Regions from separate parts of the Metabacillus indicus genome, predicted to be linked through region 3. Evidence: riboswitches for the same ligand, from Rfam matches in the RefSeq annotation. Region 3 holds a riboswitch; each other region holds the start of a gene.
What was found. A riboswitch is a leader RNA that binds a small molecule or an ion and turns the genes downstream of it on or off. The one in region 3 is predicted to bind S-adenosylmethionine.
Positions count from the first base shown of each region.

Region 1: linked by a shared signal. The riboswitch ahead of ACK1LH_RS01170 (Na+/H+ antiporter NhaC family protein) and the one ahead of ACK1LH_RS17810 (methionine ABC transporter ATP-binding protein) in region 3 are both predicted to bind S-adenosylmethionine.
Region 2: linked by a shared signal. The riboswitch ahead of ACK1LH_RS04815 (bifunctional homocysteine S-methyltransferase/methylenetetrahydrofolate reductase) and the one ahead of ACK1LH_RS17810 (methionine ABC transporter ATP-binding protein) in region 3 are both predicted to bind S-adenosylmethionine.
Region 4: linked by a shared signal. The riboswitch ahead of ACK1LH_RS09090 (YezD family protein) and the one ahead of ACK1LH_RS17810 (methionine ABC transporter ATP-binding protein) in region 3 are both predicted to bind S-adenosylmethionine.

Region 1 covers NZ_CP176757.1:202,704-207,435, forward strand. The annotation lists gene ACK1LH_RS01165 (CarD family transcriptional regulator) at 1-25, opposite strand, end outside; gene ACK1LH_RS01170 (Na+/H+ antiporter NhaC family protein) at 285-1,577, opposite strand; SAM riboswitch class I at 1,701-1,807, opposite strand; gene ACK1LH_RS01175 (TetR/AcrR family transcriptional regulator) at 1,978-2,604, shown strand; gene ACK1LH_RS01180 (GNAT family N-acetyltransferase) at 2,601-3,473, shown strand; gene ACK1LH_RS01185 (DUF3889 domain-containing protein) at 3,523-3,840, shown strand; gene ACK1LH_RS01190 (GntR family transcriptional regulator) at 3,992-4,369, shown strand; gene ACK1LH_RS01195 (ABC transporter ATP-binding protein) at 4,359-4,732, shown strand, end outside.
Region 2 covers NZ_CP176757.1:961,894-966,625, reverse strand. The annotation lists gene ACK1LH_RS04825 (S1 RNA-binding domain-containing protein) at 1-428, opposite strand, end outside; gene ACK1LH_RS04820 (YajQ family cyclic di-GMP-binding protein) at 528-1,019, shown strand; SAM riboswitch class I at 1,181-1,281, shown strand; gene ACK1LH_RS04815 (bifunctional homocysteine S-methyltransferase/methylenetetrahydrofolate reductase) at 1,367-3,220, shown strand; gene metH (methionine synthase) at 3,213-4,732, shown strand, end outside.
Region 3 covers NZ_CP176757.1:3,470,075-3,474,806, forward strand. The annotation lists gene ACK1LH_RS17800 (MetQ/NlpA family ABC transporter substrate-binding protein) at 610-1,437, opposite strand; gene ACK1LH_RS17805 (methionine ABC transporter permease) at 1,452-2,108, opposite strand; gene ACK1LH_RS17810 (methionine ABC transporter ATP-binding protein) at 2,101-3,126, opposite strand; SAM riboswitch class I at 3,256-3,362, opposite strand; gene ACK1LH_RS17815 (O-acetylhomoserine aminocarboxypropyltransferase/cysteine synthase family protein) at 3,468-4,732, opposite strand, start outside.
Region 4 covers NZ_CP176757.1:1,816,325-1,821,056, reverse strand. The annotation lists gene sat (sulfate adenylyltransferase) at 1-261, opposite strand, end outside; gene ACK1LH_RS09100 (anion permease) at 304-1,326, opposite strand; gene ACK1LH_RS09095 (phosphoadenylyl-sulfate reductase) at 1,381-2,082, opposite strand; gene ACK1LH_RS09090 (YezD family protein) at 2,188-2,331, opposite strand; SAM riboswitch class I at 2,396-2,501, opposite strand; gene ACK1LH_RS09085 (hypothetical protein) at 2,673-2,933, shown strand; gene pyrE (orotate phosphoribosyltransferase) at 2,969-3,601, opposite strand; gene pyrF (orotidine-5'-phosphate decarboxylase) at 3,598-4,317, opposite strand; gene ACK1LH_RS09070 (dihydroorotate dehydrogenase) at 4,286-4,732, opposite strand, start outside.

The sequences.
Region 1 (4,732 bases), 880 kb from region 3:
TTTGAAACAAATAATCCACCTCCATATATGGTAACCTTCTAAAGCTTAACATATAGATTATTTTTTATCAAATTTTTTAATAATATCATAAATTTATTTTGTGTGTCAACTACTTTTTTCTTTGAAGATCAAAAAAAGAAAATGCAACAGGAAACGTGTCGGATTACCAATAAAGGGAAGGTGGATTTTCCTGCGAATATCAAAAAAAAGCATACTAATTTCTATGCAAATTAGTATGCTGATTGATATATGATTTACCGTGTTATTTAGGACGCTGTTTTTTCTTACGCTGCTTTTCTTTTAAACCGCGGAAACTGTATCAAAATCGCCACAATACCACATAGAGCAATCAGTATCGGATAAAACGAGTACGGCAGAATGCTTGTCGGGGAGATGGAAGCAAATTCAGCCGCTGAAAGCATCTGCGCACCGTATGGGATCAGTCCCTGGATGCTGCATGAGAAGATATCGAGAAGACTTGCTGATTTTCGTTTATCGATTTCATACTTGTCCGCCATATCTTTGGCAAGAGGGCCCGTTGCAATAATCGAGATTGTGTTGTTTGCCGTTGCAAGGTTCGTAGAGCTGACAAGGCCCGCAATCGCAAATTCTGCCCCTCTTTTAGAAGAAATACGCTTCGTCATGGTTTCAAGAATGAAGTGAATGCCGCCGTTTCGCTTGATCAGCTCTACCATACCGCCAATCAGGAGCGAAAGAATGACAAGCTCAGCCATTCCCATGATGCCGTCTGTTATTTTCTGCAGAAACGCTGTTAGTGTGTAGCTTCCGTCTGCCATTCCAATAACTCCGCCGAGGATAATGCCTCCTGCTAAAACAGCAATGACATTTACTCCAAGCAGTGCTGCTGCAAGAACCCCGATGTAGGGAAGCATTTTTACCCAGCTGTAAGCTTCAGGTGTAACGGGTGCCTGTCCGCCCAGTGTGATGACGACAAGCACAATGCACGTAATAATGGCTGCGGGCAGCACGATAAAGAAATTTGCTTTGAATTTGTCCCGCATTTCTGTTTGCTGTGTTCTGACAGCTGCAATGGTTGTATCCGAGATGAACGATAAGTTATCTCCGAACATGGCACCGCCAATAATGGCACCCATTGCAAGTGCAACTGAAATGTCTGCCTCTGCACTTATTCCGACTCCAATTGGCGCAAGAGCCGCAATCGTTCCTGTAGAGGTACCCATCGCAAGTGAGATAAACGCGCCGATGATGAACAGCCCTGCAATAAGCAGGCTTTGAGGCAGGAAGGACAGCGCCAGGTTAACCGTCGACTCAACGGCTCCCATTCCTTTTGCCACTTCCGAAAAAGCACCCGCAAGAATAAAGATAAAGACCATGATCATTAAGTCAGGGTGTCCCGCTCCTTTTGAGAAACTCTCCACTTTTGATGTGAAGCTTTCTTTTCGGTTCATGATAAGGGCTGCTGCTGCGGCAATAAGGATTGCCACAAGAATCGGCATTTTATAGAAGTCTCCTGTGATGATGCCCGATCCCACAAATAGTCCGATGAAAATAACGAGGGGCAACAGCGCCCAGCCGTTAGCTTTTGTGTCCATAATAACCACCTTCCGTTTCTTCCGTAATCATAGTGTTCCGCTCTCTGCAGATAAAATTGCCTGCATAAAAAAAGATCTCTTCTTGAAGACAAGAAGAGATCCTATATCCGGAATGGAAATAAGCTCTTCTCATTTTTCAAGCGCACGGCTTGCTGGAATTGGCACAGCACTCTAAATGCGAGTCCGCTGCCGAGGCATCACAGGGCCAGTCCCTCTGCCTCTCTTAATAAGAAGATGATATGTGTGTTTTAAAAAATACCTTTACTACATTAAGGGGTTGCGGTGCAAAAGTCAAATGGCAGTTTTTACTCAATTTATAATCAAAATTGTTTGAATTTTTCACTGTGTATGGAATAATATGGACTATATAGTCGGTTTTATAAAAAGGAAGGGCGGGCTGCATGTGGCTCCAATTGTATCAGAGGAATATAAGGAGAAGAAGAAGCGGCATATTCTGGACAGCTCTCTGAAGGCATTCGGGGAAAAAGGATTTCAGCTGGCCACCATCGATGACATTGTAGCTGAATCCGGATTGAGCAAAGGAGCCATCTATAACTATTTCAAAAGCAAGGAAGACATTTATCTGCAGCTGATGCAAAGGAAGACGGAAGAGAATATAGCAGGGCTAAAAGAACGTTTCCGTAAAAAGGAAACGGCCGAAGAGAAACTCAGACAGTTCTTCAAAAACTATCTGGAGATCAAGCTTTCACCGGACTGGCAGCGGATGATCGGGGTTCACCTTGAGTTTTGGATTCATTCAGGACGGGATGAAGAGCTGAAACGGGTGATGACCGCACGGTATGAAGAGGTTTACCGGACGCTGCTGATGGAGGTTTTGCAGGAAGGAATTGATCAGCTGGAATTCCGGCCGGATGCGGATCCCGCTATTATCTCGTCATTGGTATGGGGAACAATTGACGGCACCTGCCTTCATTATTCTGTCATCGGAAACGATTATCCGTTCCGGGAACAGATGAAGACACTTGAAGAAATGGTGTTTATGTACGTAAGAAAAGGGGAGAGAGAATGATTACATGTAAACGGCTGTCCCAATGTACACTTCAAGATGCATTGATTGCATGGAACAAGGGGTTTGAAGGCTATGATTTTGATATGACTCTCACACTTGAAGCCTTTCTGAACAGACTTGTATTTGAGAATCTTTCACCCGCGCTGTCCATTGTGGCTTTTGACGGAACCGAACCCGTCGGACTGATCTTAAACGGCGTCAGGTCCATTGACGGCAAAAACATCTCCTGGAACGGAGGCACCGGAGTGGCCCCTGCATACCGGAGCAAAGGCGTAGGGAAAAGAATGATGGAAGAAGTCCTGTCCATCTATGAAAAAGAAGGAGTCCACACGGCTACACTTGAAGCACTTTCGCATAATAACCGGGCAATCAAGCTGTACGAGAAGATGGGATATCAGACGGCAGATCAGCTTGTTCACCTCGGATATTCGGCTCCATTGACACTCGATCCGCCCGCTCTAACGCATGATATTCACTGGGAAAAGCCGCATAATTTAGCGGAGCACTCTTTTTGCAGCAGGCTAATTCCATGGCAGGTGCAGTGGCAGAACATTCGTGACGGTGAAGCGCTGCTTGCGGTTGAGAACGGAAAAACGATTGGCTATGCCCTTTCAAAACGCAAATACGATGAAGAAGGAAAGCTTTCCGGGATTCTCCTGTTTCAGTGCGAAGCTCACCCTGAGCATGAAAACAAAGAAGATGTCCTTAAATCTTTGCTGCACGAAGCATTTGCGTTTTCAAATAAAGCTGACATCAGCAGGACAGCCGTGAATTTCCCGAGAGCTCATTCTGTCTGCGGCATTCTTGAAGACGAGGGATTCATCGTAAAAGCAGAGCAGGTCTTTATGGTAAAAGAGATGACTGCATAAAGTTCAGTCCTCTGCAGACCCTATGAGAAAAAGAAAGCGGGTGCTGCACATGAACCGGATCCTTATTCTTCTGCTTCTATGTCTTCCGGCCGTTCTTGTTCAGGAACAGACTCAAGCCTCGGCTGAAGCTCACGTTCAGTCGTACGAAGAGTACGGAAGAGTAGCTATGAAAAAAACGATGGAAAAATACCCCGGTGCACAGATCACCGATTATCTTCATGTCGGGAAGAAGACAAAAGGCATCATCTCAACAGAAACCTTCAAGCTTGTTCTTAAGGAGCGGGGCAAAACGTTTGAGATTTTCGTCTATGTGGAGTACAGCGAAAAGACGAAAAAGGTAACGAACGTAACATTCAAAGACGCATAAAAGAAACGGATGGCAAATGCCTCCGTTTCTTTTTTTTGCCTATATTTATTGAAAAAGTTTACAAATAAGTTTGACAATGATTGCCAATAGGATATATAGTTAATTACATAAGTAACTAACCAATGAACAGACAGGAAGAGGGGTCAGTCACATGAATCCATTTTTAGACACTGACAGGCCGATATTTCAGCAGATTGCAGAACAGGTTGAAGACGATATCATCAATGGCTTAGTGCAGGAAGGAGAAAGGGTGCCGTCAACGAATGAATTTGCAGCGCACTATCAGATCAATCCTGCAACTGCAGCAAAAGGAATTAATCAGCTGGTTGAAAAGGGCATTCTTTTTAAGAAAAGGGGAATTGGGATGTTTGTAGCAGACGGGGCAAAGAGCAAGCTGGTTCATCAGCGCAAGGAGCAGTTTTTTGAAGCCTATATCCTGCCGCTGAAATCCGAGGCGCAAAAGCTGAATATCAGTGTGAGCGATTTGAAAGAAATGCTTGAAAAAGGGGGCGGAGCAAATGAACGTTAGCATCACGGGGTTAACAAAAGAATATGGGAAAAAGAAAGCATTGGACGCCATTACAATGCAACTTGAAGGGAATAAAATCTACGGCCTTCTCGGCAGAAATGGAGCAGGCAAAACCACGCTGATGCAAATTCTTGCAGGGCAGGTCATGCCTGATGGCGGCGAGGTTCTGATCGGCGGCCAGAAGCCGTTTGAAAATCAGGCAATTACAGAATCGATCTGCCTTATCAATGAAAGCGAAAATTTTAAAAAGGGAATGAAAATCGGCGACATCTTCAAGTTTGCCGGGTACTTTTACCCGAACTGGAGCCTTGAAACAGCTGAAAAACTCCTTGAGGAATTTTCACTGGATAAGAAAATGAAAGT
Region 2 (4,732 bases), 1.6 Mb from region 3:
ACGATGTTTTCCTGCATGACATCTTCCGTTGCAAGCTTTGTGAAAAATCTTCCGTTTTTCGTCACTTTCAGGGAACAGTAGAGTTTGTCGCCTTCTTTTGGCCATACACTGACGTAAGCCGGGAGAATATCGTTGTCGACAAGTGCATCTTTTGAAAGGCCAATGTCGACGAATGCCCCCATGTCTTCCCTGACACTGACTACTTCCACCCATCCGAACCGGTCTTCTGATATCGTCGGCTTTTTCATCGTTGCCGCTAGGCGGTCTTCATGGTCAACAATCAGATACACTTCAACCTCGTCCAATTCTTCAATCGGTTCAGTGATTTCCGTTTTGTGAAGCAGCACTCGGTCTTCTCCATCTGTTAAATAATATCCGTAATCTACTTTTTCATCTATTTTAAGCGTCATAAACGTTCCGGGATTCATTTGTTCGTTCCTTCCTTTGCAGCTGAACTGCCGTTAGTTGTTATATCATGTACATTCTACTATAATCTAAGGATAATACAAACTTTTGGGAGGATTCTTATGGCCAAGGACAGTTCGTTTGATATTGTGTCGAAGGTGGATATGCCTGAGGTAACAAATGCCATCACGATGACGATGAAAGAGATCGGCACACGCTATGATTTTAAAGGAAGCAAAAGCAGCATTACGCTTGAAAAAGAGGAGCTTGTTTTAGTTTCTGATGATGAGTTTAAAATGGATCAGCTGAAGGATGTGTTCATTTCAAAACTGATCAAGCGCAACGTGGCGACGCGCAATATTGATTACGGAAAAATTGAAGGCGCATCAGGCGGGACCATCCGCCAGCGTGCAAAGCTTGTCCAGGGTATTGATAAGGACAATGCGAAAAAGATTAACGCGATCATAAAAAATGCAGGACTTAAGGTGAAAACGCAGGTTCAGGATGATCAGGTCCGCGTTACCGGCAAAAGCAAAGACGACCTGCAGCAGGTGATTGCAGCTGTCCGCGGTGCGGATCTGCCGATCGATGTTCAATTCATTAATTTCAGATAAACGAGAGGACTCAGCAGTTTTTCCTGCTGGGTCTTTTTTTATCCGGACTGGGGCAAGAATTCCTCATCAATTCAGAAAACTTTTACTTTTCGCACTTGAATCTCCCGAAAAAAACATGTAAATTAGATATAATATCATTTAGCCAATTTCATATTTTTCGATTCTTATCTAGAGAAGCTGAGGGACTGGCCCGTCGAAGCTTCAGCAACCTGGCGCAATCCAAGGTGCTAATTCCAGCGATGCATCCATCGGACGATAAGAAGAAGCCGCGCATACTCAAAAGTCTTCTTCTTGGAAGGCTTTTTTCTTTTTTCCATTATCAGCTGTATTTTAGGAGGTTTATAGCTTTGGCACTTTTAACAGACTTGCAGACAAAAATTCTGATCGGGGACGGAGCAATGGGCACCTTGCTTTATTCCCACGGTGTGGACCGGTGTTTTGAAGAACTGAACCTGTCAAAACCGGATGACATCCTGAATGTTCATAAGGCGTATCTTGATGCCGGCGCTGATGTCATTCAGACAAATACGTACGGGGCCAATTATATCAAGCTGTCCAGATACGGGCTTGAAGATGAGGTGCGCGCCATTAACCGCACGGCTGTGCAAATTGCAAAGCAAGCTGCGGAAGGCACCTCAGCCTATGTCCTCGGCACAATCGGCGGTGTACGCGCTTTTAAAAAAGGAGCCTATTCGCTCGAGGATCTCCGCCGCAATTTCAGGGAGCAGCTCTATCTTCTGCTGAACGAAGAACCCGACGGCCTCCTGCTTGAAACGTATTATGATCTTGAAGAAATGAAGACCGTTCTCGAGATTGCAAGAAAAGAAACAGACTTGCCGATCATAACGAACATTTCCCTCCATGAAATCGGCGTTCTCCAGGACGGCACTCCTCTTTCTGACGGTCTGTCCCAGCTTGAGGAACTCGGGGCGAATGTTGTCGGGCTGAACTGCAGGCTTGGACCGTATCATATGCTCTCATCTCTGGAGGAAGTTCCTCTTCCAGAAAAGGCCTTCCTGTCCGTTTATCCAAACAGCAGCCTACCGACTATCGAGGAAGGCAGACTTGTTTACGGATCCGGTGAAAAATACTTCGCTGAAAGCGCACTTGCTTTTAGAAACCAGGGTGCGAGATTAATAGGAGGCTGCTGCGGAACGACTCCTGATCATATCAGGGCAATGGCTTCTGCTCTTAAAGGACTGCCTCCGGTGACTGAAAAGAAGGTGAAAGCAAGAAAAGAAGAAATCTCTATTGCCTCTGCTGCAGAGAGAAAGTATCCTCCGCTGCAGGATATTGTCAAAGAAAAACGCTCCATCATTGTAGAGCTTGACCCGCCTAAGAAGCTCGGGATTGATAAATTTTTGAAAGGAGCAAAGGCCCTGCAGGAGGCTGGAATCGATGCCTTAACACTTGCGGATAATTCCCTTGCTTCACCAAGAATCAGCAATGCCGCCATGGGATCCATTGTCCAGCAGACTCACGGGATTCGCTCACTGATTCATATCACCTGCAGAGACCGCAACTTAATCGGACTGCAGTCACATTTAATGGGGCTGCACACCCTTGGATTAACAGATGTTTTAGCCATAACAGGAGATCCGTCCAAAATCGGGGATTTCCCGGGGGCAACTTCTGTTTATGACCTTTCTTCCTTTGATTTGATCAGTCTGATTAAGCAATTTAATGACGGGCTTTCTTACTCAGGAAAACCGCTTGGCGAAAAGACGAACTTCTCTGTAGCCGCCGCCTTTAACCCAAATGTGAAGTATCTTGATAAAGCCGTTAAAAGGCTCGAGAAAAAAATCGCGTGCGGGGCTGATTATTTTATCTCCCAGCCGATCTATTCCGAAAAACAGCTGATTGATGTCTATGAAGAAACAAAACACTTAACTGTACCCGTCTATATCGGCATTATGCCGCTCACTAGCAGCCGGAATGCTGAATTTATTCATAATGAGATACCTGGCATCACCCTCTCTGACAGCATCCGCGAAAAAATGGCCAATGCCGGAGATGATAAGGAAAAATCGTATCAGGAGGGTCTGGCCATTGCCAAAAACCTGATTGATGCTGCGTTTGATCTGTTCTACGGCATTTACTTGATCACACCGTTTTTGAATTATGAACTGACAGTGGAACTAACGAATTATATCCATAAAAAAGAGTCTGAGGCCACCGAAAGGAAGATTACGCATGTCTGATATAAGAAAACAGCTTGAGAAAAAAATCCTCGTTCTTGACGGGGCGATGGGCACCATGATTCAGGACGCCAATCTTTCTGCAGATGACTTCGGCGGAGAAGCCTACGAAGGATGCAACGAATATTTGACTATAACTGCACCTGAGGTCATTCAATCGATCCATGAAGCTTATCTTGAAGCAAAAGCAGATATTATCGAGACAAATACGTTCGGGTCTACGAAAATCGTCCTGGATGAATACGACCTTGGGCACCTTGCCTTTGAACTGAATAAAAAAGCGGCTGAAATTGCGAAAAGAGCAGCTGAAAAATACTCAACACCCGAATGGCCCCGCTTTGTAGCAGGCTCAATGGGACCAACAACAAAAACGCTCTCTGTTACGGGAGGAGCCACATTTGAGGAACTGATTGATAACTATGAAGAACAGACACTGGGACTGCTTGCAGGCGGCGCCGATCTGCTTCTCCTTGAAACGAGCCAGGACCTGCTGAATGTAAAAGCCGGCTTTTTAGGCATCAGGCGTGCGTTTGAAAAGACCGGAAAAGAAATTCCCCTTATGGTATCAGGCACGATTGAGCCAATGGGCACGACTCTTGCCGGCCAGGACATTGAAGCTTTCTTTATTTCTCTTGAACATATGCAGCCTCTTTCTGTCGGCCTGAACTGTGCGACAGGACCTGAGTTTATGACAGACCATATCAGGACGCTGTCTGGAATGGCTCATACAGCCGTCAGCTGTTACCCTAATGCCGGCCTTCCTGATGAGGAAGGAAAATACCATGAATCACCGCGTTCGCTTGCGCAGAAAGTGAAAGGTTTTGCAGAACAGGGCTGGCTCAATATTGTCGGCGGCTGCTGCGGAACCACACCTGCACATATCACGGCTATCGCAGATGCTGTCGGCGCACTGAATCCGCGCACCGTCCCGGAACGTGATCCGGCACATACCGTTTCCGGTATTGATCCGCTTATTTATGATGACTCCATGAGACCCCTGTTTGTCGGGGAACGGACAAATGTCATTGGATCAAGGAAGTTCAAGCGCCTGATTGCCGAGGGGAAATTTGAAGAAGCATCTGAAATTGCGAGAGCACAGGTCAAAAACGGAGCACATGTCATTGATATTTGTCTTGCAGACCCTGACCGCGACGAACTTGAAGATATGGAAGCATTCATAAAAGAAGTGACCAAAAAAGTAAAGGCGCCGCTTGTCATCGATTCAACCGATGAAGCCGTCATTGAAAAAGCACTATCTTATTCCCAGGGAAAAGTCATCATCAACTCGATTAACCTGGAAGACGGCGAAGAGCGCTTTGACGCTGTTGTTCCGCTGATTCATAAATATGGTGCCGCTGTTGTTGTCGGAACCATAGACGAAAAAGGCATGGCTCTTACAGCTGAGGAGAAGCTTGATATTGCGGTCCGTTCGTTTGAACTGCTTACTGAAAAGCACGGCCTGAGTCCTTCAGACATAATATTCGATCCCCTCGTTTTCCCTGTCGGCACAGGAGA
Region 3 (4,732 bases):
CTGTTTTCTTCTATATAATATTGATTGTTGTTTGAGGAGGAATTTTCTTTCTAATTTATTTTGCAGTGGTACCCGTTCCCTTTCGCTCCGGGAACTTGCTTTCCGCGGGGAGTGCCTGAAGCTTCCTCGCTGCGCTTGCGAGATCTTCAGTGCCCTCTTCATCCCGCAGGAGTCAAGTTCCCTCCGCTGCAGTGCACTGGAGTTTAGCGACGCCACAAACAGGAAGCATTCTCCGCTCATCTTGACCCTTTAGCTCTCGTGAATCGTGACCCCGCCGAAAGTGTTCCAAACATGAGTTAGCAGCACTAACTCGGTGCAGGGACACGACGAAAATGTTCTAATCATGAGTTAGCAGCACTAACTTGGTGCAGGGACACGACGAAAATGTTCTAATCATGAGTTAGCAGCACTAACTCGGTGCGGAGACACGACGAGAGTGTTCTAATCACCGCTTTTGATGGTTCTGAATTCTGCAATAAGTGCCATCAAATTATAATCTGCCTTAAGGGTCATATCTGTATGACCCTTTACCTCCCGCACCTAAGATGTGCCTGCACAAGAAAAAAACCCGAACTGATTTCAGTTCGGATTTTCCAATGGCCGTGCAAATTATTTTCCGTCTACAGGCACAACTGCACCTTCGTATTTTTCTTCGATGAACTTCTGGATTTCTTCTGAGTGAAGAACTTCCACAAGGGCTTTGATCTCTTCTTTGTTTTCGTCGCCTTTGCGGACAGTGATGATATTTACGTACGGTGAATCTGATCCTTCAAGGGCAATTGCATCTTTTTGAGGGTTTAGTCCTGCGCCGATTGCATAGTTCGTGTTGATCAGAACAGCATCGCCCTCGTCGTTGTTGTAAGCCTGAGGAAGGATGCTTGCTTCTACATCAGCTTTGAACTTCAGGTTCTTTTTGTTTTCATCGATGTCGTCGACAGTCGCAGTTGTTTTGTCGACTCCTTCTTTAATTGTGATCAGGCCTTCTTTTTCAAGGAGGGAAAGCATGCGTCCGTGATCAGCAACAGAGTTGCTCATAATGATTGTTCCGCCTTCAGGAATATCTTCAAGCGATTTATGTTTTTTAGAATATACACCGATCGGCTCGATGTGGATTCCGCCTGCATTCACAAAATCATAGGCCTTGTTTTCAGCCATTTGTGACTCAAGGTACGGGATATGCTGGAAGTAGTTTGCATCAATTTCTTCACTTGCAAGTGATTTGTTCGGCAGAATGTAATCCTGGAAAGGAACGATATCAAGCTCGATTCCCTTTTCTTCAAGTAAAGGCTGTGCTTCTTCTAAAATTTCAGCGTGAGGAACATTTGATGCTCCGATTTTCAGAGTCTTTGTTTCCTCTCCGCCACCGTCACCGCCGCCGCAGGCAGCAAGAGCGAAAGCAGATGTAGCAAAAACAGCACTTAATAGTAATTTTTTCATGGTGAATATCCTCCCTAACGTTTATCTAATTTTGATGTTATTAAATCTCCAATAAATTGGATTATGAAGACAATGACTAATATTAAAATAGTTGCAATCATCGTTACAGCATTATTGTTCCTCTGGAAGCCTTCCAAAAAGGCAAGATTTCCAAGGCCTCCTGCACCAACTACCCCAGCCATGGCTGTGTAGCCCACAAGAGCGATAGCCGTTACTGTAATGCCGGAGATTAAAGCAGGTGATGATTCAGGAATCAGGACCTTCCAGATAATCGTAGATGTTTTAGCACCCATTGATCTGGCCGCTTCAATGACTCCTTTATCAATTTCACGGAGTGCAATTTCAACCATTCGGGCATAAAACGGAGCAGCTCCGATGATTAATGCCGGCAGTGCCGCCTTTGCACCAAGGAACGTGTCAAGAATGGCCTTGGTAAAAGGAATTAGCAAAATGATCAGCAGGATAAATGGAATCGATCTAAAAATGTTTACAAATGCAGATATGATGACATTAACCGGCTTGTTTTCCCAAATACCGTTTCTGGATGTAAGGAAGAGCAGCAATCCGAGGATGATGCCCAGCACGAATGTCGCTGCCACGGAAAAGGCAGTCATGAACAAGGTTTCACTGGTTGCTTCCCAAACGTTTTCCCATCTCACGTTTTCAAACATTTGAAATCACCTCCGCCTCGACCTCTTGGCTGCGGATGTAGGCCATCGCTCTTTCAAGCTCAGCCTGTTCGCCGTCCATGTGGATAAACAGTGTACCGTAAGATCCGCTTTGAGTCTGCGAAATTTTCCCCTGAAGAATGTTCACCTGAATCGGATGGTTCCGGATCAGGTTCGTAATAAGGGGATTTTCAGTTGAGTCACCTACAAATGTCAGCTGAATAACCATGCCCTGCTTATATTTCTCAAGGATCAGCTCCATTGTTTCCTGCGTGTCGTCCGGCTCTGTAATTTGTTTCACAAAGCGCTTTGTGATGGCCTGCTGAGGCCTTCTGAATACGTCTAGCACTTCACCCTGCTCGACAATTTTTCCGCTTTCCATCACTGCCACACGGTGGCAGATTTTTCGGATAACATGCATTTCGTGGGTAATCAGAACAATCGTCAGTCCTAACCGTTCGTTAATGTCAACAAGCAGGTCAAGAATGGAATCGGTTGTCTGCGGGTCAAGTGCTGATGTTGCCTCGTCACATAGCAGGACTTTTGGATTGTTGGCAAGGGCTCTCGCAATTCCGACCCTCTGCTTTTGCCCTCCGCTCAGCTGGGAAGGATAGGAGTCTTCCCGGCCTTCGAGCCCGACAAGCTTGATCAGCTCTTCTACCCGTTTAGCCCGCTGCTCGCTTTTTATCCCGGCAATCTCAAGCGGGAACGCAATATTTTCACGGACAGTTCTTGACCAAAGCAAATTGAAATGCTGGAAAATCATGCTGATTTCCTGCCGTGCCTTTCTAAGATCGCTGCCGCTGATTTCATCGATGCCCTGGCCTGCCACCTGAATGGAGCCTTCCGTTGGTTTTTCAAGTCCGTTCAGCAGGCGGATAAGTGAACTTTTCCCGGCGCCGCTATAACCTATAATTCCGAAAATTTCACCTTTGTTTATGTCCAGATTGACGGAATCAACAGCCGTGACACGGCCATTCTTCGTCTGAAAGACTTTTCGCACGTCCTTTAGCGTAATCATGAATTCACCTTCTTCCAAAATTCCACTCACTAACATTTTGCTCTATATCTCCTTGCTTCATGTTTTTCCATGAAAACAAAAAAGCCTTTCTGCAGAAATGAGCAGAAAGGCATATGTGAAAAAACCTTTCTCTCATCTTTCAAAGCTGCAAGCTTTGAGTGAATTGGCACCTTTTCAACAATGTTGACGGTTGCCGGGCTTCATAGGGCACTTCCCTCCACCTCTCTGGATAAGAGACTAACATTTATTAAATTGACTGTATATTTAGTGAGTTTATAGTACGAGAGTGATTCTATCATGCATCAAAAGTACGTGTCAAGAACAAAACTTCCGGATCATGCTTATCGTGCTGTCGATTCTGTCAGTGACCTAATGCCGACAGCCTTCTCAATTGCCTGCTCCAAGTCTTCGAGAAGGTCGTCTATATGTTCAATTCCAACAGAGAGCCTGATTAAGTCTTCCGTTACGCCTGATTTTCTTAAGCCCTCAGCGTCAAGCTGCTGGTGTGTCGTGCTGGCAGGATGGATGATGAGGCTCTTTGCATCCCCTACATTCGCAACGTGTGACCACAGCTCTGCAGAGTTGATCACTTTAGCCCCTGCTTCGCGTCCGCCTTCAATGCCGAATACGACAACTGCGCCTGCTCCCTCAGGCAAGTATTTCTCAGCAAGAGCCTGGTCCGGATGCTTTGAATCTTCAGGATAAAGAACCCATTTCACTGCAGGATGTCCGTTCAGATAGTCTACAACCTTCCTCGTATTCGAGATATGCTCTTTCATTCTGACGTGCAGCGTTTCAAGACCGAGGTTAAATTGAAAAGCATTAAACGGGCTGAGAGCAGGCCCAAGATCCCTCAGCAGCTGCACCCTCGCTTTTACAATATAGGCTGCTTCCGGAAGGGCTTCCGCATAAACCAGGTTATGATAGCTTGGATCAGGTGTCGTGAAACCTGGGAATTTTCTGCTGTTCCAGTCGAATTTCCCTCCATCTACAATGACACCGCCAAGCGTTGTGCCATTTCCAAGCAGCCACTTTGTCGCAGAATGGACAACGATATCAGCACCGTGTTCAAGGGGACGGCACAAATACGGCGTGGCGAATGTATTATCTACAATCAGCGGAATGCCGGCCTCATGAGCAATTTTTGCAACGGCTTCTATATCAAGCACTTGAAGACTCGGGTTGCCGATTGTCTCGGCAAAAATGACTTTCGTTTTTTCTGTGATCGCGCTTCTGAAATTTTCCGGGTTCTCCGGATTAACAAATGTGGTTTCAATGCCGTATTTTGGCAAAGTTGTCTGGAAAAGATTATAGGTTCCCCCGTAGAGACTGGACGCGGACACGATTTCATCCCCGGCACCGGCAATGTTCAGAATCGAAAGGGTAATGGCAGCCATACCGCTTGCTACTGCAAGACTTCCGACACCGCCTTCTAGTTCAGCAATGCGCTCCTCAAGGACGGAGGAAGTCGGATTATGTATACGAGTGTAAATGTACCCCTGTTCTTTTAATGCAAATAAGTTTGAAGCGTGCTCAGTGTCATTGAAAACGTATGCATTAGACTGGTAAATCGGAACAGATCTGGCACCTGTTCCAGGATCAGGCT
Region 4 (4,732 bases), 1.7 Mb from region 3:
CGACGCTGCTGTTTCTCTTGAAACCGGAAGCGTGATCGGAATACTCCAGACTGTGCCGTCTGCAAGTCTCATGCTGGTGACTACACTTTCATAATCCTCTTGTGTTAAAAAACCCGTAAGCGGGCTGTAGGCTCCGATTCCGATCAATTCCAGATCGCTGAGAGCCATTGCATCAATTTCGATCACCTGATCGATTTCATGTGCAGTTACTTCAGGATTGTATACATCAACTAATACTCCACCATGCGGCTGTAAACTCATTTATTTTTCCTCCTAAACTGACCTTTTTAATTGGTTTTAATGTTAAATGCCTCCGCCTTCTTCATGCACGGCACGCTTTTCATCCTTTATCGCCTTCATCAGGCTCAGTGCACCAAGTGTTGCCAGCATGACACTCAGAAGAACGATAAGGGAGTACATATCCTTTTCCAAAAACAGTTTGACAAGCATATACGATATGGCAAGTGAAAACAACGGTGAAACAATCCAGATTCGGATGATTTTCTTCACAATGTGCTTTTGAAGGATCTCGCTCCCGCTTTTCGCCATTCCAAGTCCGATAATAGCTGATGAGGTCACCTGCGTCAGAGGGACGGGAAGTCCGAAAATGGAACTGGCAATCACAAGTCCTGCTCCTGTACCGGAAATCAGAATGCCTTCAGGCTTTGAATACCGGGTAATTTTCTTACCGTTTGTTTCAAGCACTTTTTTGCCGAGAAAAATCGCTCCAAGAGCAACAAATGCTCCTCCGAGCAGGGTCCCGTCCGGCACGGAAATCAGGCCAGCCCCGACAAGCGGCCCTACTGCGTTTGCCACATTGTTCATTCCAGCTGAGAAAGCCTCGAAAAATCCTGCCAGTATCAGGATGCCTGTAAGGAGCGGACGGTCTTTAAAGAACGGTTTATGCTGCACTTTATAAAGCCCTTTGCCGAACAGCCAGGCAATTCCGAAAGCTGCGACAGGAACAATCACCCAGAACATCATGATAATCATCAGTGATTTAATAAATAGGATCTGATAGGCAACTCCCACTCCCACAACGGCTCCAACCGTCACCTCGCTTGTTGAAAGCGGGATTCCCAGCAGGTTTGCAAGAAACAGCGAGCTTGTCGCAGACAAAATAATGATCAGAACAACTTTCACATCAATGATATCCTGCGGAATAATTCCGGCACTTATTGTCTTAACAACCTCTCCCCCGCCAAGATACGCGCCTGCAAAAACACCGATGGCGCATATAAAAAGGGCATGCCGGGCTTTCGGAACTGCACCGGAACCGTAAGCTACTCCCATGGAAGCAGCGGCCCCGCTCGCTCCAATATTCATGGCGAAAAAGAGACTGATGGCAAGCGCACCCAGTTCAAGCACCGCAATCCCTCCTTATCCATGCAGGCCGCATTCTGTTTTGCCCTGGCCGCTCCATCTGCCTGAGCGCAGATCATCTGCACTGAACGCAGGCTGCGTGCAGTGGAAACAGCCGATGCTCGGATATCCCTGATCATGGAGCGGATTATAAGGGAGGTCATTTTTATGAACATAGCGCCAGACATCTTTCCACGTCCAGTGAATGAGAGGACAGACTTTTACCGACTGAAACTTGTCGTCTTTATTGATAAATTGCACATTTTTCCTTGTTTCAGACTGCTCTCTCCGAAGCCCTGAAATCCACGCTTTTGACTGAGAGAGTGTTTCATTCAGCGGCTGAAGCTTTCTGATTGCACAGCACTGATTCGGATTTGTTTCCCACAGCTTATCTCCATGCTGTTCAGCTTGTTCTGCAAGGGTAAGGGCTGGTTTTTTCATCGTAATTCGGAGCTTGGGATACTTTTCTTTTACACGTTCAATGGTTTCATATGTTTCCTTGAAATGAACATCTGTATCAAGAAACACAATCGACGCATCCGGTTTTACTTTTGAAATCAGGTCAATGAGAACAATGCCCTCAATGCCAAAGCTGCAGGCATAGACAATCTCTTCGCCGTAATGGCCGTAAGCCCAGTTCAGCACATTCAATGCGCCGCTGTACCCGTCGTCTGTTTCAAAAGTCTGTTCATGCTCCTGCCATGTTTTATACGTAAGCATGCTGGTCTTCTCCTCACTTTTTCAGGTCCTGTACAAAAAGCTTTTAATAGTAGGACAGGAGCCCGCTTTCGTTAAAATGCCTCCAGTTTATCCAGTCAGCATTTTTCATTTCATTCTTATTTTTTCATTTTTCTCAAGCTGAATCACTTTTCCGTCCTGAACGATCAGTGTCACAGAACCATAGCTCATTGTGTTCAGCATTTCCTTCAGCCTGTCGATGACCGCGTCAAGTTTTTGATCAGTACCCACAGTGGTCCCCCGTTTCTTTCCCATTAAAAAAAGCCTTCCGGTTTGAAAGACTGTTCAGGCATCAACCTTATCTTCCAAAATGGGTTTCATTTTGCTGGATGTAGCACCTTGCACGCATGCAGGTTGCCGGGCTTCACCGGGCCAGTTCCCTCCGCCTCTCTGGATAAGTTTATTATATTTTTCTAAATTTTATCACAATTGCAGTCACTGTCAACCTTAGTTTTTCTATCGGAATTAAAAAAACGACTCTTTTTAGGAACTATTGATAAAAAAGTGCTAGATATACAGCGCCGGAATAAGGTGTACTATAGTTCGTCCGGGAGGTGGGAGTTATTTTTATCTTGTTAAGTGCAGCTGCCGTTTTTTATGCGTTAGGCGGATTTTCATTAGCTTATGCGGCAATGGAGATTGATGACCCAGCCATTTTTGAAAAAATGAAAGAGGAACGCGGAGTGATGAAGTGTTTCGGAATGCTCGGTTCTGCGGGATTTAAACTCAGCGGGAAGCTGCTGCCTGCACCCTGGCAGAAAAAAGGATTCAGAATTGGCTTTTTGCTGATCAGCACACTGGCTTTTTCCGGAAGCGTGCTGATATGGAAATAAAAAAAGGCATCAGCTGCTTCTGATGCCTTTATCATTTATACGTTCAGCCATTCTTCTGACGATGGATTTTCACGCCATTTCTTCAGCTTGGCTAAGTCTTCTTTTTGAATGGAGCCTTTTTTCAGAGCTGTTTCAATCAGAGATGAATAGTCCGTCAGTGATACGGAATGAATGCCTTCTTCCTCAAGCATCTCTGTCCCTTTTTGCAGTTCATATGTGAAAATGGATACAGCGCCGATCACTTCGCATCCGGCTTCTCTAAGGGCTTTGACCGCCGTAATAACGCTTCCTCCGGTTGAAATCAAATCCTCCACTACTACCACTTTCTGTCCTTCCCGGATCTTTCCTTCAATCTGATTGCCCTTTCCGTGTCCCTTTGGCTTGCTTCTCACATAGGACATCGGCAGATTCAGAAGATCACTTACCCATGCAGCATGAGGAATTCCTGCAGTAGCCGTGCCTGCTATCATTTCAGCTTGGGGATAATGCTCTCTGATCAGAGCCGACAGGCCTTCTGCAATGTTTTTTCTTACTTCCGGATAAGAAAGCGTGAGGCGGTTATCGCAGTAGATCGGTGATTTGAGCCCGCTTGACCATGTAAACGGATCATTCGGGCTAAGGAATACAGCTTCGATTGTCAGCAGTTGTTCTGCAATTTGATGGTTCATACAGGCAGTCCCTCCCAGGCGTTTTTCATTTGAGTATAGGCCGCAAGCGGATCCGGTGCTTTAGTGATGCTCCGTCCGACCACAATTCCGGTTGACCCAAGCTCTCTCGCTTTTTCAGGAGTTGCCACCCTGACCTGGTCATTTACTGCATCTCCGCTCATGCGTATGCCGGGTGTTACGGTCATAAACGAGGCTGGAAGCTCGCTGTAGATGCGGGGCACCTCCAGAGAAGAGCAGACAATACCGTCAAGGCCGCTTTTCGCCGCAAGCTTAGCGTAGCTTAGCACCGTATCATCAAGGCTGTTGCCGATCAGCAATTCTTTCTTCAGCATCTCTGCCGATGTGCTTGTCAGCTGAGTGACAGCAATGCAGGCGGGACGCTTGGAGCCTGCAGGTGTTCCGGCCTCAAGACCTTCCATTGCAGATTCCATCATGGCACTGCCGCCGGCAGCATGCACATTGACCAGATTGACTCCGAGTCCGGCAAGACCCCTCATCGCTTTTTTCACTGTTTCGGGAATATCATGGAGCTTAAGATCAAGGAAAATCTCATGTCCGCCTGATTTCAGCTGATCGATGATTGCAGGACCTTCCCGGTAAAAGAGCTCCATGCCTGCTTTTACATACAGCTTTTGTCCGGACATCTTTTTCAGGAATTCTCCTGTTTCCGCAGCATCCTTAAAATCAAGCGCGATAATCAGCGGTCTCTCGTTCATGCTTAAAGCTCCTTCCAATGCATTCTGTAATGTGGTCAAACCCATATTTTTTAAGGACATGAGGCAGTTCTTCAATGATTTCAGGGCAGACGAATGGATTTACAAAGTTGGCTGTTCCTACGGCTACGGCGCTTGCCCCCGCATACATGAATTCAAGAACATCTTCTGCTGTCTGAACACCGCCCATGCCGATAATAGGAATGGATACAGCCTGGCTGACTTCATGAATCATGCGGATGGCTACCGGTTTGATGGCAGGACCGGATAATCCTCCTGTTCGGTTTGCAAGAACCGGCTTTCCTGTTTTCAAATCCAGCCTCATTCCGATGAGCGTGTTGATCATCGTTAATCCATCTGCTCCAGCCGCTTCGATCGCTTTGGCAATTTCCGTGATATTGCTGACGTTCGGTGACAG